DNA from 3 places in the Pseudoalteromonas sp. KAN5 genome. Region 3 is predicted to be linked to each of the others. Evidence: predicted binding sites of a transcription regulator. Region 3 holds the regulator's gene; each other region holds the start of a gene.

What was found. The regulator MetJ, encoded in region 3, represses methionine synthesis genes. The targets are predictions, from matches to a motif close to TAGACGTCTAGACGTCTA.
Region 1: a site for MetJ is predicted at 1,785-1,802, ahead of metA (homoserine O-succinyltransferase). Genes of this name have one in related genera too.
Region 2: a site for MetJ is predicted at 1,928-1,945, ahead of metK (methionine adenosyltransferase). Genes of this name have one in related genera too.

Annotation. Positions count from the first base shown of each region.
Region 1 covers NZ_AP025589.1:285,933-296,317, reverse strand. Annotated here, with positions in the region: gene KAN5_RS01295 (homocysteine S-methyltransferase family protein) at 1-782, opposite strand, end outside; gene metA (homoserine O-succinyltransferase) at 772-1,719, opposite strand; gene KAN5_RS01285 (DMT family transporter) at 1,887-2,786, shown strand; gene KAN5_RS01280 (porin family protein) at 2,800-3,393, opposite strand; gene ettA (energy-dependent translational throttle protein EttA) at 3,687-5,360, shown strand; gene KAN5_RS01270 (PilZ domain-containing protein) at 5,593-5,949, shown strand; gene KAN5_RS01265 (histone deacetylase) at 6,020-6,928, shown strand; gene KAN5_RS01260 (hypothetical protein) at 7,016-7,276, shown strand; gene KAN5_RS01255 (IS4 family transposase) at 7,383-8,567, shown strand; partial or broken gene KAN5_RS01250 (hypothetical protein) at 8,595-9,023, shown strand; gene KAN5_RS01245 (ISAs1 family transposase) at 9,465-10,385, opposite strand, start outside.
Region 2 covers NZ_AP025589.1:2,551,986-2,562,370, forward strand. Annotated here, with positions in the region: gene tkt (transketolase) at 1-1,769, opposite strand, end outside; gene metK (methionine adenosyltransferase) at 2,047-3,198, shown strand; gene KAN5_RS11395 (diacylglycerol kinase) at 3,775-4,167, opposite strand; gene KAN5_RS11400 (alkaline phosphatase family protein) at 4,204-6,198, opposite strand; gene KAN5_RS11405 (START domain-containing protein) at 6,373-7,038, opposite strand; gene KAN5_RS11410 (CYTH and CHAD domain-containing protein) at 7,067-8,587, opposite strand; gene KAN5_RS11415 (TIGR04211 family SH3 domain-containing protein) at 8,802-9,401, shown strand; gene KAN5_RS11420 (winged helix-turn-helix transcriptional regulator) at 9,640-10,122, opposite strand; gene putA (bifunctional proline dehydrogenase/L-glutamate gamma-semialdehyde dehydrogenase PutA) at 10,293-10,385, shown strand, end outside.
Region 3 covers NZ_AP025589.1:2,730,291-2,740,675, forward strand. Annotated here, with positions in the region: gene KAN5_RS12130 (PBP1A family penicillin-binding protein) at 1-2,375, shown strand, start outside; gene metL (bifunctional aspartate kinase/homoserine dehydrogenase II) at 2,447-4,792, opposite strand; gene metB (cystathionine gamma-synthase) at 4,798-6,060, opposite strand; gene metJ (met regulon transcriptional regulator MetJ) at 6,295-6,615, shown strand; gene KAN5_RS12150 (malic enzyme-like NAD(P)-binding protein) at 6,696-7,937, opposite strand; gene rpmE (50S ribosomal protein L31) at 8,512-8,724, opposite strand; gene priA (primosomal protein N') at 8,958-10,385, shown strand, end outside.

The DNA of each region.
Region 1 (10,385 bases), 1.5 Mb from region 3:
TATTGACGCAGTAAATCTGGCCCAAGTGCACAATTTAAACCGATCGAAATTGGCTTAATATGGCGAATCGAATTATAAAATGCTTCAGTAGTTTGCCCTGACAAGGTACGTCCTGAGGCGTCAGTGATAGTGCCTGAGATCATAACTGGCAACTTGCGCCCCGCTTGCTCAAACGCTTCTTCAACTGCAAACGATGCTGCTTTAGCATTCAAGGTATCAAAAATTGTTTCTATCAAAATCAAATCAACACCACCTTCCATAAGCGCAAGGGTTGACTCAACATAGGCGGTGACAAGTTTGTCAAAAGTAATATTACGGTAGCCTGGGTCGTTAACATCAGGCGAGATTGAACAGGTTTTTGAAGTTGGCCCCAGCACACCTGCAACATAACGCGGCTTTGCGGGATTTTTTGCAGTAAACTCATCACAAATACTGCGTGCTAGTTTGGCAGACTCTACATTTATTTCTCGACTGATGCTTGCCATATCGTAGTCTTCCATCGAAATGGTGGTCGAGTTAAAGGTGTTTGTTTCGATAATGTCAGCGCCAGCATTTAAAAAGCCACGGTGAATATCGGCAATAATTTTTGGCTGAGTCAGGCTTAATAAATCATTGTTGCCTTTGATCAGGACATGCCAATCTTTAAAGCGCTCACCACGATAATCTTGTTCTTCTAATTTATGTTCTTGGATCATGGTGCCCATGGCGCCGTCGAGGATTAAAATTCGCTGTTTCAGCGCCTCGGCTAGTTCTGCATGTTTATTCACTGTATTACTCGGCATAGTTGTTAGTCCTTACGGCTTGGCTAACTAAATTAATATCATAAGGTGTCGTTTGGTACACATAATAATTTAACCAGTTCGAAAAAAGCAAAAAGGCATGGCTTTGCCAGGTTTTCGACGGTTCGTTATCTGGGTTGTTATCTGGAAAGTAATTTTCTGGCATGGGAGCATCGGGGCCTTTTTCTAAATCCCGCTGATATTCCCCTTTTAAGGTATCGGCATCATATTCAGGGTGACCGGTAATGTACACTTGGCTGCCTGATTTATTTTTTATTAAGTAAGCACCCACTTGCTCTGAACCTGCCAGAACAACTAAGTCATCACAGGCGTTAATTTTTTCAATATCAATATGACCATAGCGCGAGTGCGGCACCACAAAGGTATCGTCAAAACCACGGGTTAATGCGCCATGTTCAAAGTAACACTTGTGGGTAAACACGCCACAGAGTTTATTTTCTTTTAGCTCGCGCTTTAAATTATGATGATGGAATAAACCCGCATGGGCCGCCCAACACGAAAACAGCGTTGAGGTAACATGTTGCTCTGCCCAATCTAGAATGACTTTGAGTTCATCCCAGTAAGCCACTTCATCGTACTCTAAATGTGCCAGTGGCGCACCAGTGATCAACAGCGCATCATAATTGTTGTCTTTAACTTCAGAGAAATAACGGTAAAACGTATCTAAATGCTGCTCTGAAGTATTTTTACTACGATGAGTGTCTAAACGCAGTAGTTCTACATTCACTTGTAAAGGGGAATTGGCAAGTAAACGAATGAACTGTACCTCGGTTTCAACCTTATTAGGCATTAAATTTAAAATCGCCAAGCGCATAGGGCGAATTTCTTGCGTTTTCGCGCGGCTTTTTGGCATTACGAATACGTTTTCTTGACGTAACCTCGCAATCGCGGGCAATTCATCTTTAACGGTAATAGGCATACTCATCTCCAAGGCATAATTAACCAATGGCTAATTATGAACTGATAGCTAGAAATTTCAACCTCTAGATGTTTAGATGTCTAAATGAGTTTATCTTAACTATTTTTTTGCATTCTCAAAACAGCTCGCCATAATGCGCCTGTTGATTTTACTTTAAGGTGATAAACGTGATTGATTGGCTTGGTTTAGGAGAACTTTTTGCAATATTAGCAGCGATAGCTTGGGCACTTTCGACCATGCTATATAAAGGTTTTAGTCATCACTTAACGTCTATGCAGCTCAATATTAGTAAAGGTGTGTTAGCCAGTGCCATGATGTTAGCAGCAATTGCCATTACTCAAGACTCTGCAATACCACAATATATGACCAGCTGGCTGTGGCTAGTTGCCGGTGGTGTGATTGGGATTGCTATTGGTGATAGCGCCTACTTTGCAGCCCTGCGTAATATTGGCCCAGTCCGTACTTTAGTTATTGAATCCCTAGCTCCAGCACTAGTGGGGATTTTTAATATTGTGCTGTTAAACCATTATTTATCTCTCCTTGCTTGGGGAGGCATAGCATTGACAACAATCGGTGTAGTAATAGCAATCAAGCCAGAAAAATCGCTTCCTAGGGTTGATCAACAACATTATCGCAAAGGTATTTTATGTGCCCTCGCGGCTGCTATTTGCCAAGCGCTCGGTATGGTAATGTCAAAAGGCGCTCTCAATAACGAACAAATGAGCAGCTTATGGGCGGCATTAATTAGATTAGCAGCAGGAACCATAACTGTGGGTTTAGTCGTCACAGTGTTTAAAAACAGTGAATTTAAACAGGCACTCACTTTGAAAGGGGTTAGCGGCAAGCAATGGTTCTTTGCCGCGGTTTTTCTTGGTACTTTTCTTGGCTTGTGGCTACAGCTTGGGGCAGTTAAATACACCGATCCTGCCATTGCACAAACGATTTTCGCAACTGCACCATTGATTGTAATGAGTATCGGTTTTATAAAACGCGAGCCAGTTACTAGTAAGATGCTGATAGGCGGTTTACTTGCGCTAATGGGCGTGGGTGTATTGCTAACGAATTAGCAATACTATTCGATTAAAAGTAATAGCTAATGGCTACACTCAGCGCTTCACTTTTCTCGCTGCCTTGATCGAAGTATTGAAACTCACTAGACAATTGCCAGTTTTGATTAATAGAGTAAGCGGCACCAACACCAAACGACGCACCTTTTTCACTAAAACTACCATTGCTAGATTGAGAAAAGTCACTGTTTATTTGTGTATAAGTTGAGCGAACTTTAAACTTACTATCAAAGTAACCGGCCGTGGCGTACAAAGAAAAACCTTCCGATAATGGATACTGCAGTTTAAGTAATAATCCTTGTTGATTTTCTAACTCATATTCATCAGTGATTTTAATAGGTTGCGATGCAATAACTTCATTATCATTACCACTACCAAACCCGAATCTTGCTTCTAACGCTACGTACTGGTTAAATTGATACCCTACATATGGTGTAAACACTGTAGATTTAAACTCACCGTTATCATAGAGCTTAAACTCATTATCTAGCTTTAAGGTCTGGCTACTAATTGCAATCCCTGTATAGTATTTTGTCTCAGCTTTAGAAAATACACTTGTGGAACAAACGGCTAAAAAAAACATAGAACTGACGATTACTTTAAGCATTTTTAATCCTTTAATTTATTAGTAAATGAACATTACTTCAATTTTTGTATAATAAAAAGCCTGCCAACAATAAAAAACAAATGCTTACAAAAACTTACATATATAGCCCCCCCCATTAATGCCGAAACATCGCATCCCCATTAACGCATAATTTTCTAACTATTTATTACGCTATTTAACTAAGCTACTAGAGCTGTAAAAAATAATCTATCTACGCCATTCGTTGACTGTTTCACCTGTGAGCCACTACAATACAACATTGAAATTTTTATTATTATTTGAAGGCTCCTTCCATGGTTTTACCTGATAAGTTTATTTTCTCGATGAGTCGAGTATCTAAGGTTGTGCCACCTAAGCGCACTATCTTAAAAGATATCTCTTTGCATTTTTTCCCTGGCGCTAAAATTGGTGTACTTGGCTTAAACGGTTCGGGTAAATCAAGTTTACTACGCATTATGGCCGGTGTTGATCAAGAGTTTGAAGGTGAGGCTCGCCCGCAACCAGGTACTAAAATTGGTTACTTACCACAAGAACCAGTTTTAGATGAAAGCAAAACAGTACGTGAAACGGTTGAAGAAGCTGTAAGCGAAGTTAAAAACGCGTTGAATCGCCTTGATGAAGTGTATAACGAATACGCGATGGAAGATGCTGACTTTGATGCGTTGGCCAAAGAACAAGGTGAACTTGAAGCAATCATCCAAGCCCATGATGGCCATAACATTGATAATGTTCTAGAGCGTGCTGCTGATGCACTTCGCCTACCACCTTGGGATGCAAAGGTTGAACACTTATCAGGTGGTGAACGTCGCCGTGTTGCGATCTGTCGCTTACTACTTGAAAAACCAGATATGCTTATTCTTGATGAGCCAACCAACCACTTAGATGCAGAGTCTGTTGCATGGTTAGAGCGCTTCTTACACGATTACGAAGGCACTGTTGTGGCGGTAACCCATGACCGCTACTTCCTAGATAACGTAGCTGGCTGGATTTTAGAGCTTGACCGTGGTGAAGGTATTCCATGGGAAGGTAACTACTCGTCGTGGCTAGAACAAAAAGATGCCCGCTTACAACAAGAGCAAAAATCTGAAAAAGCCCGTCAAAAATCAATTGCGCAAGAGCTTGAGTGGGTTCGTTCAAACCCGAAAGGTCGTCAAGCGAAGTCAAAAGCACGTATGGCACAATTTAGTGAACTACAGCAGTCTGACTACCAAAAGCGTAATGAAACTAACGAGTTATTTATTCCACCTGGACCACGTTTAGGTGATCAAGTTATCGAAGTGAAAAACTTGAAAAAGAGCTTTGGTGATCGTGTACTTATTGATGATCTCAGCTTTACTATGCCTAAAGGCGCAATAGTTGGCATCATCGGTGCCAACGGTGCGGGTAAATCAACCTTGTTTAAAATGCTCAGTGGTGAAGAACAAGCCGATAGTGGTGAAGTTTGCTTAGGTGAAACGGTTGAACTGGCAACAGTTGATCAGTTCCGTGGCAACATGGATGAAAGCAATACTGTTTTCCAAGAAATTTCTAACGGGCAAGATGTACTGAAAATTGGTAACTTTGAATTCCAAAGCCGTGCTTATGTAAGTCGTTTTAACTTCAAAGGTAACGATCAGCAAAAGTTTGTTAAAGACCTATCAGGTGGTGAGCGCAACCGCTTACACTTGGCTAAACTACTCAAAGCTGGTGGTAACGTTATCCTACTGGATGAGCCAACCAATGACTTGGACGTTGAAACATTACGTGCACTTGAGAACGCGATTTTAGAATTCCCAGGCTGCGTAATGTGTATATCGCATGACCGTTGGTTCTTAGACCGTATCGCCACCCATATTCTTGATTACCGTGACGAAGGGCAAATTAACTTCTTTGATGGTAACTACACTGAATACGAAGAGTGGCTTAAAAAGACCTTAGGTGCTGAAGCTGCTCAACCAAAGCGTATCAAATACAAAAAGATTGGTTAAGCTCTAGCTGCTAGACTGTATCCACCTTTCAAGCCCTGCATTTATGTGGGGCTTTTTATTTTTGAAAGAAATATACGCTTAGTCATTTCTAGTTAAGTATCGTCAGACTAAAAATAGTGACTATGAAATACGTATTCACAGTCATTTACCCCCTATAATTTTCGTTGCTGAAGCTGCTACAAGCGAGTAAAAAAACGCTATACTTAAGCTACTGCAACTAAAAGGAGTCACTATGGAAAACCGTCGACATTACACGCGCATTTTATTTTCAACCCCTGCGCATTTGACCAATAATACCCATAGTTATCCTTGCCAATTGCTTGATATCTCATTAAATGGTGCATTAGTTAGCCGTGATGATGAGTTTGATTTTGCAAAAAATAGTACTGCCATTTTGGCTTTTAAACTCCCGCAAAGTGATATTATCATCGCGATGACAGTCACTATTTGCCATATCAAGCAGCAACATGTTGGTTTAAAATGCACTCATATTGATCTTGATAGTATCACTCACTTAAAACGCTTAATTGAGTTAAACCTTGCAGATGATGAATTACTCCATCGTGAACTTGAAAGTTTGATCCACTAAGCTTGTAAGCCACTGGATTGCAGTTGTTCAGTAGGTTACCCTAGACACAAATTTACAAAATAATGTCATTATGGCACTGAATCCACACCTACCACTGGTTTACCATCCCAACTATTCGTTTAACTTTGATCCTAAGCATCGGTTTGTAATGAGTAAGTTTGCTAATTTATTCCAGCAAGTGAAAGCCCTTGGTTTAGTAAATGACAACCTTATTACCCCCCAACTTGGCAGCCCAGATCCCCTTGAATTAGTACATTGTGATAATTACATTCAAGACTTATGGCATAACCAGTTAGACGACAAAGCCATGCGACGTATTGGCCTGCCTTGGTCAAAACAATTAATGGCACGCACCTTTACCGCGCCACAAGGTACGCTGCAAACCGCACGCCTTGCACTTAAACATGGTATTGCCTGTCATTTAGCTGGCGGCACTCACCATGCCCATACCGACTTTGGCTCAGGGTATTGCATGGTCAACGACCTAGCTTTTACAGCGCAAACCCTTATTCAATCAGGCGAAGTCACCAATGTATTAATTTTTGACTTAGACGTACACCAAGGTGATGGTACTGCGGCAATGCTTGCCCACCAACCGTATGCCTATACATGCTCGATTCATTGTGAAAAGAATTTTCCATTTCGTAAATCAGCTAGCGATCTCGACATTGGTTTAGCCAATAATATGCAAGACGATGAATATTTGGGGATTGTTGATGACACACTGAGCTTTCTACTCAATGAGCTCAACCCTGATCTAGTACTTTATGACGCGGGGGTCGATATTTGGCAACAAGATGGCCTAGGCAAACTTGATATTAGCTGGCAAGGCATTGAAAAACGTGATCATCTGGTTCTTAAACGCTGCCATGAAAGCAATACAGCTGTGGCAACCGTGATTGGCGGAGGTTATGACAAAGATCACTTGCGCCTTGCCAAACGCCACGCCATCGTAGTTGAGCAAGCCGCGCGTTTTTAAGTTAACTATAAACGGCTAAAGCGCTATTGTTGACTACACTTAGTACTTGAATGCAAAAATGAATCAACAATTGAGATTAAAATTTATATGCGACGACTACTTACCTTATTGTTAGTATCTGTAAGCTGTTTTGTAATTGCTGAAGAACAAGAACTTCCCCCTATCAACCCAGCTTACGAAGTCGAGCACGCTATGATACTCGTTAATCAAGGCCCACGTATTTTTGCGGCAAATTTACCCACCTATAAGCTACCCCATGACGTACAGCTAGTTTATAAGATTGAAAACCCTGATGTGGCATTTTTAAATGTAGTCAGAGGTGCTGAGCTAAAGTATCCCCAGAATTAGCCTTTATATATCAATGAACTAATAATATTAAAAATGTGGGGAATGAGGGAACATTCATGGTGTTTTGTGATCTTATGAATCGCCAAAAACAACCGAACTAAACACCATGAATGCTTCAACTATTTTGCACAATATGCTCCGCGCTGTCACCCCTAATTCTATTCATAAAGCTAGATTTAATACTCTCGTTGCTGCCGTTAAATCTCTTTTACACTGCCAGCAATGCACCTTGACTTCTATCGGTCGCAATTTGGATTCAAAAACAACTGAAAAACATGATATCAAGCGTATTGATCGACTACTCAGTAACCACGAGCTTTTGCGTGAATCAACATCAGTGTATGTTCGCTTAAGCCGTTTTGTGGTCACTGAAAAGCATCCCGTCATTTTGGTTGATTGGAGTCATGCTGATACACATACCAAATACTGTATTCTGCGTGCCAGCATTGCCAGTGAAGGTCGTTCTTTGACCTTATACCAGGAAAGCGCATTCAGCTTTCAATATCATTGCCCAAAAGTTCAAAAGCGGTTCTTAAAGATGCTCAAACTGATCTTGCCGAGTGATTGTCGGCCCGTCATTGTGACGGATGCAGGCTTTAAAGTCCCTTGGCTCAAAGCCGTGCGGAACAATGGCTGGCATTATATCAGCCGAGTTCGTGGGACAGCACATTTGAAAACGCAGTGCAGCGATAAGTTTATTCCATGCCAGTCACTATTCAAAAACAATCTACGTAAGAGCCAGTATCTTGGTGCGACTGAGCTGACCAAGAATGCAAAATATCAAACTCATGCAGTGTTGGTTGGCAAGGGACATAAGTTATTAAAAAGAGATAAAGAACGTGGCTATAAGGAGCCTTGGTTACTCGTTTCTTCACTTCCAAAGAGGCACCACTTTCTCGAAAAAGTGCTTAAGCTATATGGTATGAGAATGCAGATAGAGGAAGGGTTTCGAGACCAAAAAAGTGTAAGGTTCGGCTTAGGCTCAGATCTGCACAGAACGAACAAACTCAATCGATTAGACATACTGTTACTGCTTGCCACGCTGGCCCATTGGTTCTCAATGATGCTGGGTGCAGTGATAGACAAAGCAGGAAAGACAGGCGCTTTTCAAGCTAACTCAACCAAAAACAGACGAGTAGTTTCATGGGCATTTGTTGGGCTGCGATACTTCAAAAAACAGTCCATAAAACTGCGACGGCGAGATTATTTGGAAGGGCTAGCCTATTTAGTGCAAGTGGTAGTGAAACTCGATTGGAAAAATATGGATGTGAGTGATGTAATTGAAATTTAATCATTATTTTTGGGGATCCCTTAGGGTGCTGAGCTGGTAACTATCAAGCCCAAGCCTTTTAATATTCAACGTTTAATGCGTGGCGAAGAACTCACAATCACCGCCGACGTGTATGAAGGTGATTATAGAAATGGTGGTAGTTTAATTTATGAAAATAGAACAATTGTTTTTAATAAACTACTTTATGCGCGCGAGCTTAATAAGTTAAGCCCAGCATCAAAATGGCAACAATACGATATGATCACACTCAATGAAAATGAGCGAATTTATATCCATCAAATCACCCAAGCACCGAGTTTTAACCACCTAATTTATGTCGACCTAACCAGTCCTTGCTTGCAAAAGTTCTCAACTACCCAGCTGGTCCCGAGTGTTAGTGAGCTCACTTATAAGTTTGTAAATTGCGGCACCTTAAAGCCGCTTTATTTTGATGTTGAAGGTTTGCAGTCAAAGTGACTGAAAACTCAACGAGGTATGTGAAATGTTGTTTATAACATTGAAAAAAACATCTTTGCCTTTTCATCAGGCATCGCTTGCTCTCCCCAATAGTAAACATAAGAGCGCCCATCACTGCCATAAAACTATACCCAATGATTGTCCCATTGAAGGTATACATTTTCTACTTCAACACCTTTACCACGCCAATAATCATCAGTCCACTTCATCCCTGCTGAACTAGCAGTACTGAAAAAAACACATAACAAGAAAACACCCATTTTAAACATATTAAACTCTCAAAAAATTATTTTAGCTTTATTATAAAGCTAAAATTGCAATAAATAAAAAGGCAAGAAGAAAGACCTGACCCTATTCTTTTCACTAAAAAGATCAAGAAAACACAGCTGCCTGCTTGACCGGAACTTTCTAATGGGTGACCCAGAGCAAGAGCATGAAAAATCACTTGCTCTTCAATACCTTTTCTAGATAGCACTCGTTTCTAGCGGCTTTTAGCTGTTTAGCACGTACACCTTTGTTAAAGGATGTTTCTTTCTTCAATAAATTCAATGCAATATGCCTAACACCAGCAAACACTTCTGCCGCACCGTCTCGGCGTATACGGCAGCCATCTTCATTCATTGCCACGTCCAAACACCAGTGAAGGCTGTTCTCGATATGCCAATGCGCTCGTGTGGCTTCAGCTAGTCTTTGCGCATTCAAGTTCGCGGAGCTTATGTAATATCGATATGTTAATTCACCTTGCTGTTGGTTATCCTGTTTACGATAAGACACTATCACGCCTACACTTTGTAAATTGGGCCAGCTCGCACTTGCTGGTATATGGGCCATATCATGGCAGACAACAGCCGCTCTGAACTCTTCTCGTCCTCGTTGATAATCTACTTCATTTAGTAGACTGCCATTCGCTATTTGGTGTGTGATTTCTGGCTGTAAGCGTTGTTTTACTTGTTCAAATAAGCTGCCCTGATTAGCTTTGAGTGCCAGCAAATAATCTGCTTCTTTTTCTATAATTTGCTTCGCAATCTCCTTTTGGCAGCCCATTGCATCAATGGTCACTAAGCAACCTTTTAACTCTAGTAACTTTAGTAACTCTGGGATTGCGGTGATTTCATTGGACTTCGAGTCGGTCTTACACTGACCTAACGTCACACCATTTTCACAGGCAAACGCACTGACAATGTGGATAGCATCTTTTCTATCTGGCTGTTTAAATGAACCTTTTAGCCTTTTTCCATCAATGGCAACCACACTGCCGTCTGTTAGCTCACTACAGCTTTGCATCCATTGAGAGAAACTAGCTTGAAATTGGGTCATATCGATGCGGCTTATAACCCTTGCAATCGTGTCGTGCCTTGGCAC
Region 2 (10,385 bases), 180 kb from region 3:
TCAAATACATCAGTTGATGGCATAGATACAACACGTACTTTTTTACCTTGCTTACGAAGTTCAGCCGCTGAATCTTGGGCTAACTGCACCTCAGAACCTGTCGCGATAAAGATAAGCTCTGGCTCACCATCACAGCTAAGTACATAACCGCCTTTTTTCACATCGCTTAATTGCTGCGCTGAGCGAGTTTGTTGCTCAAGGCCTTGACGAGTGAAGATAAGTGACGTTGGGCCATCTTTGCGTTCAATTGCTTGTTGCCATGCAATAGCAGATTCAACTTGGTCGCACGGGCGCCAGTTAACTAAGTTAGGCGTTAAACGCATGCTAGCAATTTGCTCTACTGGTTGGTGCGTTGGACCATCTTCACCTAAACCAATTGAATCGTGCGTATAAACAAAAATGCTTGGCACTTTCATCAACGCCGCCATACGTACTGCATTACGTGCGTATTCCATAAACATTAGGAACGTAGCACCGTAAGGTATAAAGCCTTTATGCAGTGCAATACCATTCATAATAGCTGACATACCAAACTCACGTACACCGTAGTAGATGTAGTTACCGCTAGCATCGTTTGCTTCAAGACCTTTAGAACCTTTCCAAATTGTTAAGTTAGAACCTGCTAAATCCGCAGAGCCACCCATAAATTCAGGTAATAAAGGACCAAATGCATTTAATGCATCTTGCGATGCTTTACGTGATGCTGGGTTTGCAGGGTTTGCATCAAGCTGTTCAATATACGCTTGTGATTTTTCAGCCCAATCAGCTGGTAACTCACCACTGGTGCGGCGTTTAAACTCGGCTGCTAATTCAGGATGTGCGGCAGCATAAGCGGCAAACTTTTCATCCCAGTTAGCTTCTAGTTGCTTACCTTTTTCTTTGCCATCCCACTGACTGTAGATATCAGCTGGGATGTCAAATGCTTCACCAGTCCAACCAAGGAACTCGCGCGCAGCTTTGATTTCGTCTTCACCTAGTGGTGCGCCGTGGCAATCATGGCTACCTGATTTGTTAGGAGAGCCATAACCAATCACTGTTTTACAACAAATTAGAGTTGGTTTATCAGTGATGCTACGTGCTTCTTCGATTGCTGCACGAATTGCATCTGAATCATGGCCATCAACGCCGCTTACCACATGCCAGCCGTAGGCTTTAAAGCGCGCTGGGGTATCGTCGCTAAACCAGCCTTCAACTTCACCATCAATTGAAATGCCGTTGTCATCCCAAAATGCCACTAATTTACCAAGGCCTAATGTGCCTGCAAGTGAACACGCTTCGTGAGAAATACCTTCCATAAGGCAACCATCACCTAAGAAAGCATACGTAAAGTGATCAACGATATCGTGACCTTCACGGTTAAACTGTGCTGCCAATGCTTTTTCAGCAATCGCCATACCTACCGCATTTGTGATCCCTTGACCAAGTGGACCCGTAGTGGTCTCAATACCTGGTGCATAACCATACTCTGGGTGACCTGGAGTTTTTGAATGCATTTGGCGGAAGTTTTTAATTTCCTCAATTGGCAAATCATAACCACTTAAGTGCAATAGAGAATAAATCAGCATTGAACCGTGGCCGTTTGAGAGTATAAATCGATCTCTGTCTACCCACTCTGGATTGGTTGGATTGTGATTTAGATAGTCGCGCCATAATACTTCTGCGATATCCGCCATGCCCATAGGGGCTCCAGGGTGGCCTGATTTGGCCTGTTGTACTGCGTCCATTGATAAGACGCGAATAGCATTTGCAAGTTCTTTGCGAGACGGCATGAATTCTCCTACCTTTAACTGTATTTGCGCTGGTTGTTGTGTGTTTTTCAAGAACACCCATTCTTACTTATTGTAGGGGCTGTGTGCAATTAAAAACCCTGATTAAATTAGCTATTATGAAAATTTTTTAAGAACAAAAAGTTATTAGTAATTTTATTTAGACGTCTAGGCGTAAAAACACTATGCAACTATCGTTGTTTTCGATAAAATACGCCCCTTAATTTTTTAGCGCTCTTACCGACGTTTGTGAAGCGCAATATTTGTGAGCAGAAAGACAATGGCAAAACATTTATTTACTTCTGAATCAGTTTCTGAAGGTCATCCGGATAAAATCGCGGATCAAATCTCTGACGCGGTACTTGATGCCATCTTAGAGCAAGATTCTCATGCACGTGTTGCGTGTGAAACTTACGTGAAGACCGGTATGGTTATGGTTGGTGGTGAAATCACTACTAGCGCCTGGGTTGATATTGAAGAAATCACCCGTAAAACGGTACGTGAAATTGGTTACACACATTCAGACATGGGTTTTGATGCTGATTCGTGTGCAATCTTAAATACAATCGGTAAGCAGTCTCCAGACATCAACCAAGGTGTTGACCGTACTAGCCCTGAAGAACAAGGCGCTGGTGACCAAGGTTTAATGTTTGGTTATGCGTGTAACGAAACTGAAGTATTAATGCCTGCACCTATCACTTACTCTCACCGTTTAGTACAACGCCAAGCGCAAGTACGTAAAAGCGGCGAGCTTGAGTGGTTACGCCCAGATGCAAAATCACAGGTTACTTTTGCATATGAAAACGGCAAACCAGTCGGCATTGATGCAGTTGTTCTTTCTACTCAACACTGTGATTCAATCTCACAAAATGATCTAGTAGAAGCAGTGATGGAAACCATCATCAAGCCTGTATTACCTGCAGAGCTAATTTCTAAAGCAACTAAGTTCTTTATTAACCCAACGGGTCGTTTTGTTATCGGTGGCCCTATGGGTGACTGTGGTCTTACTGGTCGTAAAATCATCGTTGATACCTACGGCGGTATGGCTCGTCACGGTGGCGGTGCTTTCTCTGGTAAAGATCCATCAAAAGTTGACCGCTCAGCTGCATACGCTGCGCGTTACGTTGCGAAAAACGTGGTTGCTGCTGGTCTTGCTGATAAATGTGAGCTACAAGTATCTTACGCAATTGGTGTTGCGGAGCCTACGTCAATCAGTGTTGAAACGTTTGGTACAAGTAAATTAGAAGAAGGTCGTTTAATCGAACTTATTCGTGAACACTTTGACTTACGCCCTTACGGCCTAATTCAAATGCTTGATCTTGAGCGCCCAATTTATCAACCAACCGCTGCTTACGGGCACTTTGGTCGTGATGAATTCCCATGGGAACGCACAGACAAAGCAGACGCACTTCGCGCAGCAGCTGGCCTTTAATTCCAGCCTTTGTGTGAATGTAAAAAAAGCGCCAATCGGCGCTTTTTTTTATACCTGCTGATTATACTGTTATAAACTTTAGGTTATTTGTCGCGAGGTAAACTCGCTGCTACATGGCGTAGCCGTGGGTTTATCCTGCATAACGTAGGCGCGAGTTTATCCCCGCAATTAAATTAATGTGCTTTAAGTAATTTATTCACAAAGAAATTATGAGGCGCTGTGATTTAGAGTAAAATAGGGGCTAGGTTTTAGGGAAGTGACTAGCTGCTAAGGGTGTATTCGAAGCTCGTTACCCTTAGCCCGTGGCTTTCTCTTTTCAATGCTGCGCCTCGGTGGTGAAATAGACTTGTCGCCATAAATGGCGACCTACAGAAGCACAGCTGATATTACTTGTATGCGAGTTGCTTGCCACCGCGAAGGTAAAAGTTATTGTCGCGAGGTAAACTCGCTGCTACACGCGTAGCCGTGGGTTTATCCCCACATAACGTAGGCGCGAGTTTATCCCCGCAATTAAACCTAGATGCTAGCGTGTATTCTGAACCCGTCGCCCGAAGCCCGTAGCGCTTTACCTAACGCCTAACTTATCAATGTAAGTATTTTTTCATACCCAGCTACACCCCACACTATCATCAATATCAACAGCGCTAAACTAACCGCTGCTGAAGCAATATCTTTCGCACGTCCTGAAAGCACATGGTATTCAACGCCAACGCGGTCTGTTAATGCTTCAATGGCTGAGTTGAGGAGTTCAACCACTAATAAAAATAAAAAGCTAACAACCAGCATTACCCAATGTTGCAGTGATTGCGCAAGCCAAAATGATAATGGGAGTAACACTAGCCCTAAAGCGAGCTCTGTGCGAAAAGCTGATTCTTCCTGAAAAGCCGCTTTAAACCCCTTAATTGAGCATTGAGTGGCTTTAAAAAGACGACCTAAGCCTATGCCATTTGGTTTATTAACTAGGTTAATGTTTGGTTTGTTCATGTTTAGTATCTTAACAGCTCATCAGAAATTATTTGTGCCTTGAGTTAGCAAATGCCACGCTTGCGCCATGTATTGATTATACGCATGCTCTGTTGCAGCATCGATCACTTTAAACGATTGTGTTTGCGTTGGCATTAGCTGTATTTTATCGAGCGAGTTTACAGCATAGTACTCATATAATGCATTTAAATCACCACGCCATAATTGCTTATTATTACGTACAGTTTGAAAACCAAAAACAGTCCGTTCAGCGGGCGCTGTTAATAGTGACTGTCCGACACTATAAAATTCCGTACTAGCTGGTGCTATTAAATTCAACAAGGTTGGCGCGATATCCATATGACTAGCTATTTGTTGAGAGTTCACCATATTTGAGTTCACTCCGTTGCCATAAATAATTAAAGGCACATGAGTCAATTCGTATAAATTAGGCCGAGGATGTAAATAGCGCCGGCTGTAATGGTCACCCGTAATAATAAATAACGCATCGGGGTAGCGTTGTTGCATATTACGTACAAATGCGCCTAACATTTTATCGCTATACCATAAGTGCCCAAGCACATAAGGATCAAGTACTTGTGTTTCTAATTCTTGAATTTCTGCAGGGTAATCAGCGGCAGTTTTAAACGGGTAATCATACTGATTTAGATCTAAGTTAAAAGGTCCATGATAACTGCCACTCATGATCACATTAAAGCTTTTTGGCTGTGTTTTCGCAGCAACCAAATCAAATAACTGAGCATCATCAATCCCCCAAACCCCGGCACTCCCCTTACCGCCAGCATCTGTAGCAGAGTACACCTTATCGGCACCTTGAGAGAGGACATATTGGCCAACATTCTGCCATGACAATAAACCGCCATAAAAAAATTGACTGGTATAACCTAACTGTTCCAACTGATTGAATAATGACAATTTACTAGCTGGTTGCTGTGGCCCTATAAGGCTCATATTGACCCCTGCATAAGGGATCCCAGATAAAATACTCGATAACGAGTTCATAGTGCTACTGGCTGCTGGTAACACGTTATCTAAATAAATCCCCTTGCTAGCGAGGTTTTTTAGCTCGTTGGTTAAGTTAAGTGAAGCATATTTTTGTTGTAACGGCCATGAATCGTAACTTTCCATCACAATAAAAAATATTTGTGACGGGGCTGCCAACAGCGGCTCACTGCTGTGTTGCTTTAACTCTACTAACCCGTCTGGAGCAATTGTGGTATTACTTTTTAAGTATGGATTTTCACCGTCTAAGCCATGACTTTGTAGCTCATTATAATCCTTAATAGCATACACAAAACTGCGAAATGGATTTATAACTAAATTATTTACAAACGGATCAAGGGTAACGGCAGACCACTTTCGCGAAGCTGGGCGTGACTCGAACGAACCGCGAATAGCACAGACAAATAACACTATGATCAAAACAATTAAAAATGTTCGTTTCCACTTACAATCAGTAAAAATACGCTCTAAAAAACCATAAGGTTGCCGATCAATTAACTGGCATAACTTAAATGCAACCACTAACAATACTAATAAACTCAGGACACTGCCCCATGGCTGATATTGCTTTATTGCAGTTAAAGCAATTGCTTGCTGATCGTCATGTAGCCCTTCAAACATAAAGTAATTGAATTGACTGCCGTATTCAGCAATATATGTGATGCTGGTTATACAAAGTAAAATAGCAACCACAAAGAAAAGCTTGGCGGTCAATACACGCACCGCTCTGACCCAATGCCACAGTCGCAGTGGTTGTAAAATACAATTGAGTAGAAAAGGAATACTAAAGCAGACGCCACTGGCGGCGGAGTCAAATGCAAACCCCGTTTTTAAGGTATTTAAAATTGTATCAACATCTAATGGGGCAGTGATCCGGTTATGAAAATAAACCAAAAAGAACACCCGAAAGCTCATAAATAGCAAAACACCCATAAACCAAAGTGTCGCTATGCGCCAGCTTTCGTTAACAAATGCAAACCATCTGCTTGATTTAAATACCGATGATACCAACACCTTTGCTGTCCTTAAAATAGAATATTCCCAAAAAGGGAATGTTACCTATTTTAGTTACGCAAACAATGCTGACTTTGTAATATTTTGTAAAAAAGTTCAAATAAAACACTTAAATTACATGACGTTAACAAATCAACGCGATTCCTATTTTTACGTGTTGTTGGGTTATTTCTATTACTGCTGATGAGTACAGTCGCCAAGCTGTGTTATTTGCTCATTTGGTTGGAAAGTTTTATCAAGTAAACGTTGCTTTAACGCAAGTAAAGTGTGTAATGCACTTTTGAGCCCAATTTTATTACTGAGCCAATGAGGAAGCGCCCCGCCTGGGTCCGCGTATACAACATGACGAATAGTCAATTGCGTCAGCCCTTGATTACGAACTTCAGTTAATAACCAACTTGCCTTAAGGTCAGTGATGCGGATCACTTCCTCGCGCTTATCAAGGAAATCTGGAAAAGCAGCAATCGTTAACTCAGTTTGTGTGTCACTAACACGTCGGTAGCATGAGTAGCTCACCATATCGCGATCTGTAACCGGCCATGGTGAATCAAATTGGGTATAAACGATGTTTTCTGAGGGACTTAAACGCTTTAATACTTGTACATTAGCTACATTTTCAATCCATAAGGGAGCACTTTCGGTATCGCTTAGCAACGCCATAAAATCACTCGCTGTGACCCCTTCGATAGTAATCTCAGCCTGTACTTCAAAAATACCATTTGCATGTTTTTTATAGTGCACGCTCGCCCCATCATACTGCTTCCAAAGCTGCCACTGGGCAGGCTGTGCCCCAAGCTGGACGCTAAAAAGCAGCGCTAATAATAGCATTTGCTGTCGCATACATACTCCCTTATGCGCTGAACAATCCTTATTGCCAATAAGGCGGTATTTTATATGACGCTAAACGACTTTGCTCCATTGCATTAACCAAGAACTCTGATTTTTTTTCTAGCCAGCTTTGGATTTTTGCAAGCTCTTCATCATCCTGCCCAGCGCATAGCTGTTTTAGGTACTCTAGTGTACTCAGCTCATACATACCGTGTGAAATATCTAACCACGGGATGCGAAACTCACTACGTTCATCTTTTTCAAATAACGCCCCTAAACAGTTACCACTGAGTAAGCTATTTTCAAGACGGGTACGTAAATCCAAATAATCTTTTGATGTTAATGTTTTTTGCTCTGGCAGCAATTGGTGAAGGTCTTGCCAGTCTTTTTCAAAGAGACGATTGGCGATCTCTGCAACCGGTTGCTCGGCAGCTTGAAATTGCACTTGCCCCCAACTTTTACGCCATTGCTTGTCCACCAGCCAAGTAGTTAAAGACAGTAGTAAACGGTTATAACGAGCACTATGGAACAAACTATTAATATCATCAATGCTCGGTTGTAGTTCTTTTAAGTCATTGATAACTTGAGTTAACTCTGGCGCACTATTTATTTTCTTATAGTAAGCATGGCGCTTAGAAGTGTAAGTTTTAAGTTGAATCGCATTTTCAACCCAGGCTAACTCACTGAGTAACCACTTAAGCTCTGTACGTAATGCCTCCGTGGTGCTTTTATCAACAATGTCATCAAACAACCAAAATGTATGGCGAATCAAACTAATGCCATCAGTTACACGTTTGAGGGTTTTTAAACTAGGTTTGTCAAAGTAGCATTGCTCGTGCTTTTGTACAAAACGAATACCAAAGTCAATGGCAGCTATGAGCGCTTGCTCCTGCGTCGCATTTTTAGGCAATGAAACAAAGCCTATTGATTTACTTGGCTTGAGCGGTTTATTGTCTGCTAAGCGATAGCCACGAGCCGCCTTAGAGTATAGACCTAATCGAATATTACTTTGGCTAACCAGTTTATCCGCTAAAGAAAACAATTCATCGCGGCTGCCTTCTATAAGTTCTATTTCTAGTTCACAGATAGGTTCCATCAAACCTGATGCTGAGACTTCACCTTTATCTTGTACAACTTCAATTTTGGCACCATTTTCTGTTTCAATCAGCCAAGTACGACGGATAAAGTTTGTACTAAAAATAGGATAAAGATTCGCAGCAATCGCGCTCACTTGCATACCATGAGGCCAGATACTAGCATCAAATGCGGTTATATTTGGTCGGCTACTCTCAAGCGGTAAATTATATTCAGGTCGTTGATGTAACCCCCCTACAACGTCTCCTGCAAGCTTAATTGTCTGCTCGCATTGGTTATCCGCACAACGGGTTCGAAAACCAATATCAAGCGCTCTTAATTCACGACTTGGCGTGTCAAAGTACGCATTTTGCAAACTACGAGAAGGCTTGTTGGTAACGGTTTTTGCAAATTGAGTTATTAATGCGGGGATCAGTGGAATTACGGCGTCTGACACCAAAAACTTCAGTTCTATCTCAGTATCCATTAGGCTTGAGGATTACCTTTAAAATAAATGAGAGCTCAAAATAAACAAAGCTGCCCGACATTGCAAATTTTTTAGCTGATTTGAATCTATAAACAGTAGCAGTGATTACAATATCAACCTTGCTATTGGCGCGTTAAATCCATACTATCTCAAGACTTAACTATGAATAATACGATTGCTGTCCCACAGACGGTTACATTAACAGGGTAGATTGATGTTAAAACATTCTTTATTAACTTTGCTATTTGCAGCGGCCACATTTTTAAGCCATGCTGAAGAAACTAATTCAGCTAGCGATGCAAACACCGCATATATAGTCGATAACCTATATACATTTATGCATTCAGGTGCGAGTAAAAATTACCGTATTATTGGCTCTGTTGATGCTGGCACTAAGTTGACGCAATTATCAGCTGAAGAAAATGGCTTTATCAAAGTGCTTGATGACAAAGAACGTGAAGGTTGGGTTGAGGCTAAATTTGTAACTAAATCTGCAGGTATTCATCAACAGTATCGTACTCTAAGTGCTGAGATGACATCTATGCAAGAGCAACTGCGCCAAGCACAAATTGAATTACCGCAACTACAAGAGCAAAACCAGACATTAACTGATCAAAATACCGCGTTGTCGGAACAAATTACTAAATTAAAAAATACCTTAGACGCAGAGCGTACACAAAAACAACAAGCAGGCGCTAAAGAAAAACGTCAACTATTAACTTATGGTGGCGCGATTGCATTTATTGGTTTGTTCTTAGGTATTATTTTGACCATCGTATTATCACGTCGTAAACGCTACGACGGCTGGGCGTAATAAATAATCACGATATTTGATACACAAAAAGCACCTTTTGGTGCTTTTTTGTGCGCGGGGTAAATCACGCCCCTGTAGGTCGTCATTTATGGCGACAATAGCTATTTTACCACTGAAGGCGCGCTGCACAGAGGAACTCAACTAAAAGCATCACTACCTCTTATTTCTTCTCGGTCTTCTCGGTGGTGAATAAATCATGCGCGGGGTAAACCCGCGCCTACTTTTGGTTGCTGCGAAGTTAAGTATCCAGCCTCAAGCCTGTATCTTGTTTGATCTTTTCTATCACCATATAAGTATGGTGTGTACCAACTCCTGGTATATCAACTAAATCCCCTAGCACTTGGCGATATTCGTCCATGTCGCAAACACGAATTTTTAATAAATAATCATAACCACCTGCGACCATGTCACATTCAACCACTTGTTTAATTCTTAAAATATGTTCACGGAATACTTTAAACACAGCAGTATTTGAAGTCACTAGTGACACTTGTACGTGCGCGACTAAGCTCTGATTAAGCTTGGCTTCGCTAAGCTTAGCAAAGTAGCCTTCAATATAGCCTTCTTGCTCAAGTCGTTTTACTCGGTCAAGACAAGGGCTGGGGCTTAAATTAACCTGCTTTGCGAGGTTAACATTAGAAATTCTGCCGTTTTTTTGCAGAACGTCTAAAATAGCTAAATCAATGCGATCTAGCAGGCGTAATCTATTGGAACTTGTCATAACAGAATTTTATGCGGATAAGTTTAAGGTATGCCCTGTAAATTATCGTAAAACGCCAAATTTAACCAGCATATTCTGCTGGATTTTAATTAGAATGCACGCATTACAGACATGATAATCGAGTAGCTACTTTAGTTTAGCTACAAGACTCCACACATCAGAGGTTACTTATGTTATTCAACGGCGATTTGACAACAACGTGTCCAATTCGACAAAAAATCCGTGACTTTTACCGCATTGATGAGAATGCCGTAATTGATCAT
Region 3 (10,385 bases):
AATTACAAACTCCTATGCAAGTATTTTCTAAAGATGGTTTATTAATCAACCAGTTCGGTGAAAAACGCCGTATTCCAGTGACCATCGATGAGATACCGCAACCGCTTATAGATGCTATATTAGCCACTGAAGACAATCGTTTTTATGACCATATAGGCATAGATCCTATAGGTATTTTGCGTTCAGCGCTCGTATTAATTTCAACGGGAGAGAAAAAACAAGGCGCAAGTACTATTACCATGCAGCTAGCCCGTAACTTTTTCTTAACACGAGAAAAAGCCTACATTCGTAAGGTCAAAGAAATTTTTATCGCACTGCATATTGAAAATTTACTCAGCAAAGATGAAATACTTGCTTTATACCTAAATAAAATAGAATTAGGTAATCGCGCTTTCGGCATCGGCGCCGCAGCACAAGTCTATTACGGGAAAAACCTAAACGAATTAAATTTAGCGCAAATGGCGATGATAGCAGGCTTACCTAAAGCGCCGTCGGCATTAAACCCAATTAGAAACCCAATCCGTGCCAAAGCGCGACGTAATGTAGTATTGGGTCGTATGCTAGATGAAAAATATATCTCTAGAGCCGAGTATGATGAAGCTACCAACGCTCCTATTACTGCTAAGTTTCATGGGGCTGAAATCGAGCTGTATGCACCTTATATCTCAGAAATGGTACGCGCTGAAATGGTGGCCCGATACGGCTACGAACGAGCTTATAATACCGGCTTTAAGGTTTTTACCAGTGTTGAATCTGACGTACAGGCAGCGGCACAAACTGCCCTCGTCAATAACTTGCATGCGTATGATATGCGCCATGGCTACCGCGGCCCTGAGCAACAGTTATGGGATTTTGAAACACAAACCGCTTTAAGCCATAGCGACATTTTAGAAAAGCTAAGGCCAGTAAAAGAAATCGGCCCATTATTAGCTGCCGCCGTGCTTGAAGTGAGCGAGCAAAGCGCAACTGTCTTATTAAAAAATGGCGAGCAAGCTACTCTTGATTGGAACAACCTGAAATGGGCGCGCAAATATATCACTCGCTATCGCCAAGGGTTTCCACCAAAAACTGCTGGCGACATACTCAATCCAGGCGAGCAAATACTGTTGCGTAAAAATGACGATGGCAGCTATCTACTTAGCCAATTGCCTGAAGCATCCAGTGCATTAGTTTCATTAGATCCTAACGATGGTCGTATTAAAGCAATTGTCGGCGGCTATAGTTTTGAGCAAAGTCAATATAACCGTGCCGTACAAGCGAAGCGTCAAGTGGGCTCTAATATTAAGCCATTTATTTACTCTGCGGCGCTAAACAATGGGTATACCTTAGCCTCTATTTTAAATGATGCACCAATCAATCAATGGGATAAAAGCTTAGGCGTGGCATGGCGTCCAAAAAATAGTCCAGCAGTTTACAATGGTCCGATCCGTATTCGTCGCGCATTGGCACAGTCGAAAAACGTTATTTCGGTGCGCTTATTGCGTGGCGTTGGCTTACACCGCACCGCTGATCACTTATTAAAGTTTGGCTTTCAAGATAGCGATATTAATCGAAGTGAATCATTAGCACTCGGTAGTGCGTCAATTACACCGCTTGAGCTTGCTCGTGGTATGAGTGCATTTGCCAATGGCGGCCACTTGATCACCCCGTATTTCATTAATGAAATTCAAGATTCAGCAGGTAATGTATTATTTAAAACAGCACCACTGTTAGCTTGTGATCCTGTAGCACCTCAGTTAACTAATGAACAATTTGAGTTAACAACTGAGCCTCAAAGCAGCCAAGAAGCATCGATGACTCATTGTGCACCTCGTATTATCTCGAAACAAAATGCATTTTTAATTGCTGATGCAATGCACAGCGCAATATGGGGTGGTGGTAGCTGGGCACATAAAACCGGCTGGAGTGGTACTGGCTGGCGTGCGCAAGCGCTGGATCGTCGTGACCTTTCAGGCAAAACAGGGACTACCAATGACTCTGTTGATACCTGGTTTAGTGGCTTTAACCGCAATGTGATGACCTCAGTTTGGGTAGGCTTTGATAACCCAGGTAACCCACTTGGCCGTTCAACCTATAATAACAACATGGATAAAAACCAAATATCCGGCGCGGAGTCTGGTGCCAAAACAGCGCAGCCAGCTTGGGTTGATTTTATGCGTGTTGCCCTCGACGGTAAACCTGAAGCGCCGATTGAGCCACCAGAAGGACTCGTGTCGGTAAGAATCGATTTAGCAACGGGTTTACTGAGTCAAAAAAATGATTACACCAGTCGCTTTGAATACTTTGAAAAAGGCACCTCGCCAACCAAGTATGTAATGCAACATGTGGAAAATGTCTTTGAAGAAGAAACTAAAACAGAAGAAGAGCTGTTTTAATCGTCGCAATATAAAATCGTAACTACGTAAAAAAGCGCCGACTGGCGCTTTTTTATCATTGATGATCTCGATTATTTTAGATTTTGTATTAACCAATATAAATCAGAATGTACGCCCGCGGCGGTCACTTCTTTACCAGCACCAGGGCCTTGGATCACCAAGGCATTATCACTATACCACTGGCTGTTGATCACAAAAATATTGTCGCCAGGAGTCAAGTTAGCTAAGGCATCCCCTTGAGTTGCGTATGCCAATCCCACTTTAGCGGTCACTTTACCATCTGCAATGGTTAACGCACCGGTATAACGCAGTACTTTATTTTCTTTGCCTGCCGCAGCGGCTTTTTCAGCAATAAAGTCATCTAACAACTGCTTATTATCAAGAAAAGACTGCCAGTCACCATGGGCTAATTGCTCAGGCATTAATGGCGTTAAAGCAATGTCGTCTAGCTCCAACGTTAAACCTAGCTCACGAGCTAAAATTAATAGCTTACGCTGCATATCTCGACCTGATAAGTCTTCACGAGGATCAGGCTCGGTGTATCCCATTTGCTGCGCTTGCAGTACTAAATCTGAAAACGGCACACTGCCATCATAACGACTGCACAACCACGAAAGCGTGCCCGAGAATACCCCTTCAATGTGGGTAATGCTATCACCACTGTTTTGTAGATCAGCTAATGCAAAGTTAATTGGTAAACCAGCACCAACGCTGGTGTTATAGCGCCATAACAAATTACGCTCAGCTAAATTACGGCGTAAGTTTTGATACCAATCATTATTTGCCGTGCCCGCGTATTTATTAGCGCTGATCAAGTGACAATCTAAATTTACAAACGCAGGATATAACTCACTAAATGCTTCACTGGCGGTAATATCAATCACCACTTTATGTTCGTAATCAAGTTCGCTAATACGCGTTAATAAGTCATCCTGTTGATAATCAATCGCTTCGTTTTGCCACTGTGATTGCCACTGCTCTAGCGCAATACCACTTGGGCTAAACAACATTGCCCGTGAACGTAACAAACCAACCAGTTTAACGCTAAAATGGTGTTGCAAACGATTCAGTTGCTGACTCAATTGCTCAATAAACACTTCGCCAACATTGCCTAACCCCGCCACAATAATAGCCAGCTCCTGACCTTTGTTGATCAATTTATCGTGCAATAAGGTTAATACGTCACTATCAATTGATTGATCGGTTAACAACAAAATATAGTCTGCATCTTGGTGGCTAAAACGTGGCGTTAAGCTTTGCTCAGTAAGCACTTGAGTTGCTTGTTCAAATAGTTGCGCCACATCATTACTTGGCGCGACAACGGCGCAACCATGTAAATTAGATTCAATAATATTAGCGCGGCCTTGCAAATGACTGACCACTTGATGAGTCGCGCTAGCTGGCACCAATAAATAGGTATCTCCATTTTCTATAAAGTGATGCAAACTATGTTGAATAAGTTGACTTAATTCACCAATTTCTCCACCACGTAACTGATCAATGCGCAGTAAATCAATATTTTCTAAGGTAGTAATAAAACGCTTCGCTTTACTGTAGCCTTCTTTAACAATTTCCGTGGCACTGGCTTCTGTTTCATAGCTGCTACGGACCACTAATTTAATATCAGTATTTTTTAATGGCGAAAGTGTTTTCGCATGTAATACAGGGTTGCCTAAACGGGCGAGCAGGTTAGCTTGGCCACGACATACCTTTGAGTACTTAATCGCTTTTTTAACTTTACGCGGATCAGTACTAAAAACCCCTTGGGTATCGGTCCAAATTGACACTTGTTGAGCATTACAATAACTCCCCAATAAAGTTGCACTGTAATCACTGCCATTACGCCCAAGTGTTACCGTATTTGCTTGGCAATCGGCGGCAATAAAGCCTGTAACCACATTAATGCTATTGGCCGAAATTAACTGCGCACACGCTTGTTGATTTTTTTGATGTAATAATTGCCCATCATTTAAGGTAAATAATTGCCGTGCATCCACATCATTTGCAGCAAGGCCAAGTTGCTGCAAATAGGTTGCTAATAGCCGTGCCGACCATACTTCACCATGAGCAAGTAATGCAGCTTCCTGTAAGCTTTGCTGTTGCGCTTGTTGTGCTATTAAGGCCAACTCTTGCTCAAGTATATTTAATGCAGCATATCGCGCTGTAGGGCTTAGTAATTGCTCAATCAATGTACGCTGGTGATTATCAAGTTGTAGTAAAATATCACTAACCGCTTGCTGATCACCTTGTTGGTAGCTTTGCCACAGTTTAACTAACGTATTGGTGGTTTTTCCTGCGGCAGAAACCACCACACAGTCACCCGCCTCAGTATGCGCTAAAATAATATTAGCAACGGCCTGATAACGCTCTGCCGAACTTAAACTAGAACCACCAAATTTATGAACTATATTTACCATTTCTATTACCACAAAGCCGTATGTGCTGGAGTCAGCTTAAATGAGCTTGATTGCTCTTGATCTTGTTGTTGAGAAACCGATGTTGCAGCAGCCGTTGTGTGCTGACCTTGCCCAGGTTTCACCTTATTAAATACGCGTTCTAAATCAGCAACCAAATCTTTGGCATCTTCAATACCAACCGAAATACGGATCAGCGTATCGCCTACGCCAGCGGCTAACCGTGCATTCGCTTCCATTCCTGCATGGGTCATGGTTGCAGGATGACAAATTAAACTCTCTACGCCACCGAGCGATTCCGCCAAACTGAACTCTTCTAGGCTAGTTAGAAATGCCGCTGCATCATTAATATCACCTTTAATATCAAAGCTTACCATACCACCAAAGCCACGTTGTTGCTGTTTTGCCAACTCATGTTGCGGGTGAGACTCAAGACCTGGGTAATAGACTTGGCTCACGTAAGGTGAGTTTTCTAAATACTCGGCAATAATAAAGGCATTCTCTTGGTGCTGGCGCAAACGAACATTTAAAGTGCGCAGGCCACGTAAAGTTAAGTAGCTATCAAACGGCGCCCCTGTAATACCAATATTATTTGCCCACCAAGCAAGCTCATCGCCAAGCTCTTGGGTTGCTGCAATCACAGCACCGCCTACAACATCAGAGTGACCATTGATATATTTAGTCGTCGAATGCACCACAATATCAACACCAAACTCAATTGGGTTTTGTAATGCTGGTGATAAAAAGGTGTTGTCTGCGCCAACTAATGCGCCACACTGCTTCGCAATTGTGGTGATCGCTTTAATATCTGTTAAGCGTAAAATTGGATTGCTTGGCGTTTCAATCCAAATAAGCTTTGGTTTTATCTCAAGAATTTTTTGATGGTTTTCAGATTTAGTTAAATCTAAAACTACTAACTTTAATAAGCCACGCTTTTCAAGTGAAGTAAATAAGCGATAACTGCCACCATAACAATCATGTGGGATCACTAGGGTATCATCGCTACTCAGTAGTTGTGTGGCCAAATGCACTGCAGCCATACCTGTTGCAGTGATTATACCCTTTGCACCGCCTTCAAGTTTTGCTAGGGTTTCAGCTAAAATGTCACGATTTGGATTACCGCTGCGGCCGTAATCATATTGACGCTTGGTATCAAAATCGGCAAATGAGTAGGTGGTCGATAAATGAATGGGAGGCACAACAGCACCGTGATGTTTATCTGCATCAATGCCATTACGCACTGCAATGGTCGCTTTATTCTTTTGACTCATAACGTCACCTACAATTAAATGGATGTTTAGACGTCCAAAAGGTTAGAGGATCGGATCTAAGAAGTCAAAGCATTTATGCTGTTTTAGGTGCAAGTACGGCAGTAAAAACATTTATGTTGCTAGATGGCTAAATAACTAGTATTTGACTATCTTATTTAAAACGATAGAATTTCGGCATCTTTGTGCGCAAAAGGCCGCGCAAACAATTAACAACCTGAGGCAACGACACATCCTATGGCTAAATGGAATGGTGAGTATATTCACCCATACGCAGAACACGGGAAAAAATCAGAACAAGTTAAAAAGATCACCGTTTCGATCCCGCTTAATGTATTAAAAGTTTTAACTGATGAGCGTACTCGCCGTCAAATTAATAACCTTCGTCACGCAACCAATAGCGAACTACTTTGTGAAGCGTTTTTACATGCGTTTACTGGCCAACCATTGCCAAACGATGAAGACTTACGTAAAGATAATCCAGAGAAAGTACCTGAAGAAGTGAAGAAAATCATGCTTGAAATGGGCTTAGAAGTGCCTGTACTCAACGAAGATTAAAAATAATATACTTCAGGAATTAAATACAAAAAAACCTCAGCGACTTAACGGTACTGAGGTTTTTTATTGTATGTTCCGACCTAAGCCATATAATTTTCAGGCATATCAATACGTGCGACACCAGAATCAATAGCCGCCTGCGCGACCGCTTTAGCGATACGCGGTAATAAACGCGGATCCATTGGTTTTGGAATGATGTACTCAGGGCCAAACTCAAGCTTATCAACACCTGCGGCTTTTAATACTTCTACAGGGACTGGCTCTTTAGCAATGCTACGAATAGCATCAACCGCCGCAATTTTCATTTCATCATTTATTTTGCTAGCGCGTACATCTAGTGCACCACGAAAAATAAATGGGAAACACAATACGTTGTTTACTTGATTTGGGTAATCAGAGCGACCCGTCGCCATAATTAAATCATTGCGAGCGCTGTGAGCAAGCTCAGGTGATATTTCTGGATCTGGGTTTGAGCAAGCAAATACCACAGGTTTATCAGCCATCAATTTAAGATCTTCTGGCGCTAATAGATTTGGCCCAGACACCCCAACAAACACGTCAGCATCTGCAATCACATCTTGCAAGGTACGTTTATCAGTATTGTTAGCAAATAGCTGCTTATATTCGTTTAAGTCATCACGACGAGTATGAATAACCCCTTTACGATCGAGCATATAAATATGTTCGCGCAATGCACCACACTTAATCAATAGCTCCATGCAGGCAACTGCTGCGGCCCCTGCACCTAAACACACGATAATCGCATCTTCAATATCTTTACCTTGCACTTCTAACGCATTAATCATACCTGCTGCGGTCACAATCGCGGTACCGTGTTGATCATCATGAAATACTGGGATGCTACAACGTTCAATTAATGCTTTTTCGATTTCAAAACACTCAGGCGCTTTGATATCTTCTAAGTTGATACCACCAAACGTATCGGCAATATTAGCAACGGTATTGATAAAGTCTTCTGTGGTGTTGTGCTTTACTTCAATATCAATCGAATCAAGGCCAGCAAAACGTTTAAATAATAACGCTTTCCCTTCCATAACGGGTTTCGACGCCAATGGCCCTAAGTTACCTAAACCTAAGATGGCAGTACCGTTAGTGATAACCGCAACCATATTGCCTTTACCCGTGTATTTATAGGCATTAGCAGGATCAGCAGCGATTTCACGTACAGGTTCAGCAACACCAGGGCTATATGCTAAAGCGAGATCTTGGACTGTTTCAGCCGGCTTAGTAAGCTCGATACTGATCTTTCCTGGAACGGGGTGCGAATGGTAATGTAAAGCTTGTTCACGAAAATCTGACATAACGCGATTTTATCCTGCAAGTAAATTAAGTTGAAAGTGAGAGTAAGCAGTTCTTATAGGGAACGACACCTATTAAGGAACGATACCTATATTATAATTTAATTCAAGCAATATCAGGTCTATCCTGTTATATGCTATATCCGTTAATTTTATGCGTTTTGTCGGCAAATTTTGCAAAATACCTGTTTTTTTTGCCTAAAAAATAATTATAAAGCATCAAAATACCTAGCTAAAAATGCTTATTAAGTGAGTATTGAAAGCAAAAATCAGCAATAACAGCTATAGCGCTAAAAACTTAGAAGTTAGCAACATTTAGCCGCATAAACTTTAATTTTATCGGCAAAAACATCCAAAGTTACGTTTTACCAGTAGATTCAATATAAAGAATTAATCACTATTTGTCTGTTATTTGCTCGCTATACTGGATATAAAAGTGGGAAATAGTCACAACATAATGAATCTGAGGAGGCGCCCTAAATGAGCAAAGCTTAAAGGCTAAGTGACTGCTGTTTTTATAAACCACAGGCATAAAAAAAAGCACCCTAAGGTGCTTTTTCCGACAAAACAACAATAATTACTTGCTGCTAAGTGAACCGAAACGCTTGTTGAAGCGATCAACACGGCCACCTGTGTCTAAAACTTTTTGCTTACCAGTGTAAAACGGGTGACACGCAGAACATACGTCTAAGTGAATGTCTTTACACAGTGTTGAACTAGTTTCGAATTTATTTCCGCATGAACAAGTTGCTGAAATTACTTCGTACTTAGGGTGAATACCTTCTTTCATAGAAACCTCTAGTTAAGGCCGCATCGCTCTCCAAACCCGAAGTCTGGTACCATACGTCGTTAAAACAAATTATTTAGGACGCGTATTCTATGCAACAACCCCGCTTGCTACAAGCTTTAAATAGCGTTTTTGCTAATAAAACAACCAAAAACTTTAAAGCAAAGATTAGCTGCTAGGTTTTTAGCTGTAATTTTAGTACATTAACTTCCTTGCTAGTTACTGTTTGGGTTGTTATGAATTTTGTTGAAGTTGCTATAAAAGTTCCGTTGCAGCGCACTTTTGATTATCGCATCCCAGCGCAGCTTAGCGGTTTATTAACACCGCCTCAGGTGGGCGCCCGTGTTATGGTACCGTTTGGCAATCAACGTAAAGTTGCGGTGGTATTGGCTTTAAAAAACCACAGTGACGTGCCCGCAGACAAACTCAAAGACATGTTTGAAGTCATTGACGATGAACCGATTCTTTCGCCACAACATCTCGAATTATTGCGTTTCACCGCCCGTTACTACTGCTACCCATTAGGCGAAACCATTCATATTGCTTTACCTAGTGCCCTACGCCAAGGGTTATGCCCAGATAAAAGCAGTATCAATATGGTGACACTGACCGATAAAGGCGCCAAGCTGCCGTCTTTAAAAGCTAAAAGCCAATTAAGCTTACTGAAACAATTAGCCGAATCAGGTAAATCGTCTTTAACAGAACTAAAAGCACTGGGATTTAATAAAAAAACCATCGACAGCTTACTTGCTAAAGAACTGATCAGCCAAACTATTGAGCACGATAATCAATGGCAACAACAAATACCCGCAGTGGGCATTAAGCCCACACTAAATAAAGAGCAAGCCGTCGCCTGCAGTACAATTAACCAAGCTAAAGGGTTTAATAGCTTTTTACTCGAAGGCGTAACCGGCAGTGGTAAAACCGAAGTTTATTTACAATGCCTTGAAGATGTTTTAAAACGTGGTGAACAAGCATTAGTACTGGTGCCTGAAATTGGTCTGACACCACAAACGGTGAATCGTTTTCGTCGTCGCTTTCCTGATACTCCTATTATGTTATGGCATTCAGCACTGACCGATAACGAGCGCTTACAAACGTGGCGTTTTTGTGAAAAAGCCAGCTGTGCCATAGTGATTGGTACCCGCTCGAGTATTTTTTTGCCGTTTTTAAAACTCGGTATGATCATCGTGGATGAGGAGCACGACAGCTCTTTTAAACAACAAGATACCCTGCGTTATCATGCTCGTGACCTTGCGGCCTATCGCGCTTTTCAACATAAGATCCCACTCATTTTAGGCTCAGCAACCCCAGCACTTGAAACCTTACATAAAGCGCTGAACAATAAATATCAGTTATTAAGCTTAACGCAACGCGCACAAACCAGTACCGATAACCAGTTTCAATTACTGGATATGAAAGGCCAACCTGATCAAGCAGGTATAGCACACGGAAGCCTGGCAATGATTCGCCAGCATTTAAAGCGCGGCAAACAAGTGATGGTATTTTTAAATCGCCGTGGTTTTTCGCCAACCTTGATCTGCCATGAATGTGGCTGGCTTAGTGAATGTACACGTTGTAGTACCAGTGCAACGTTCCATAAAGCGATTGGACAAATGATTTGCCACCATTGCGGTGAGCAAGAACGCGTGCCACACCAGTGC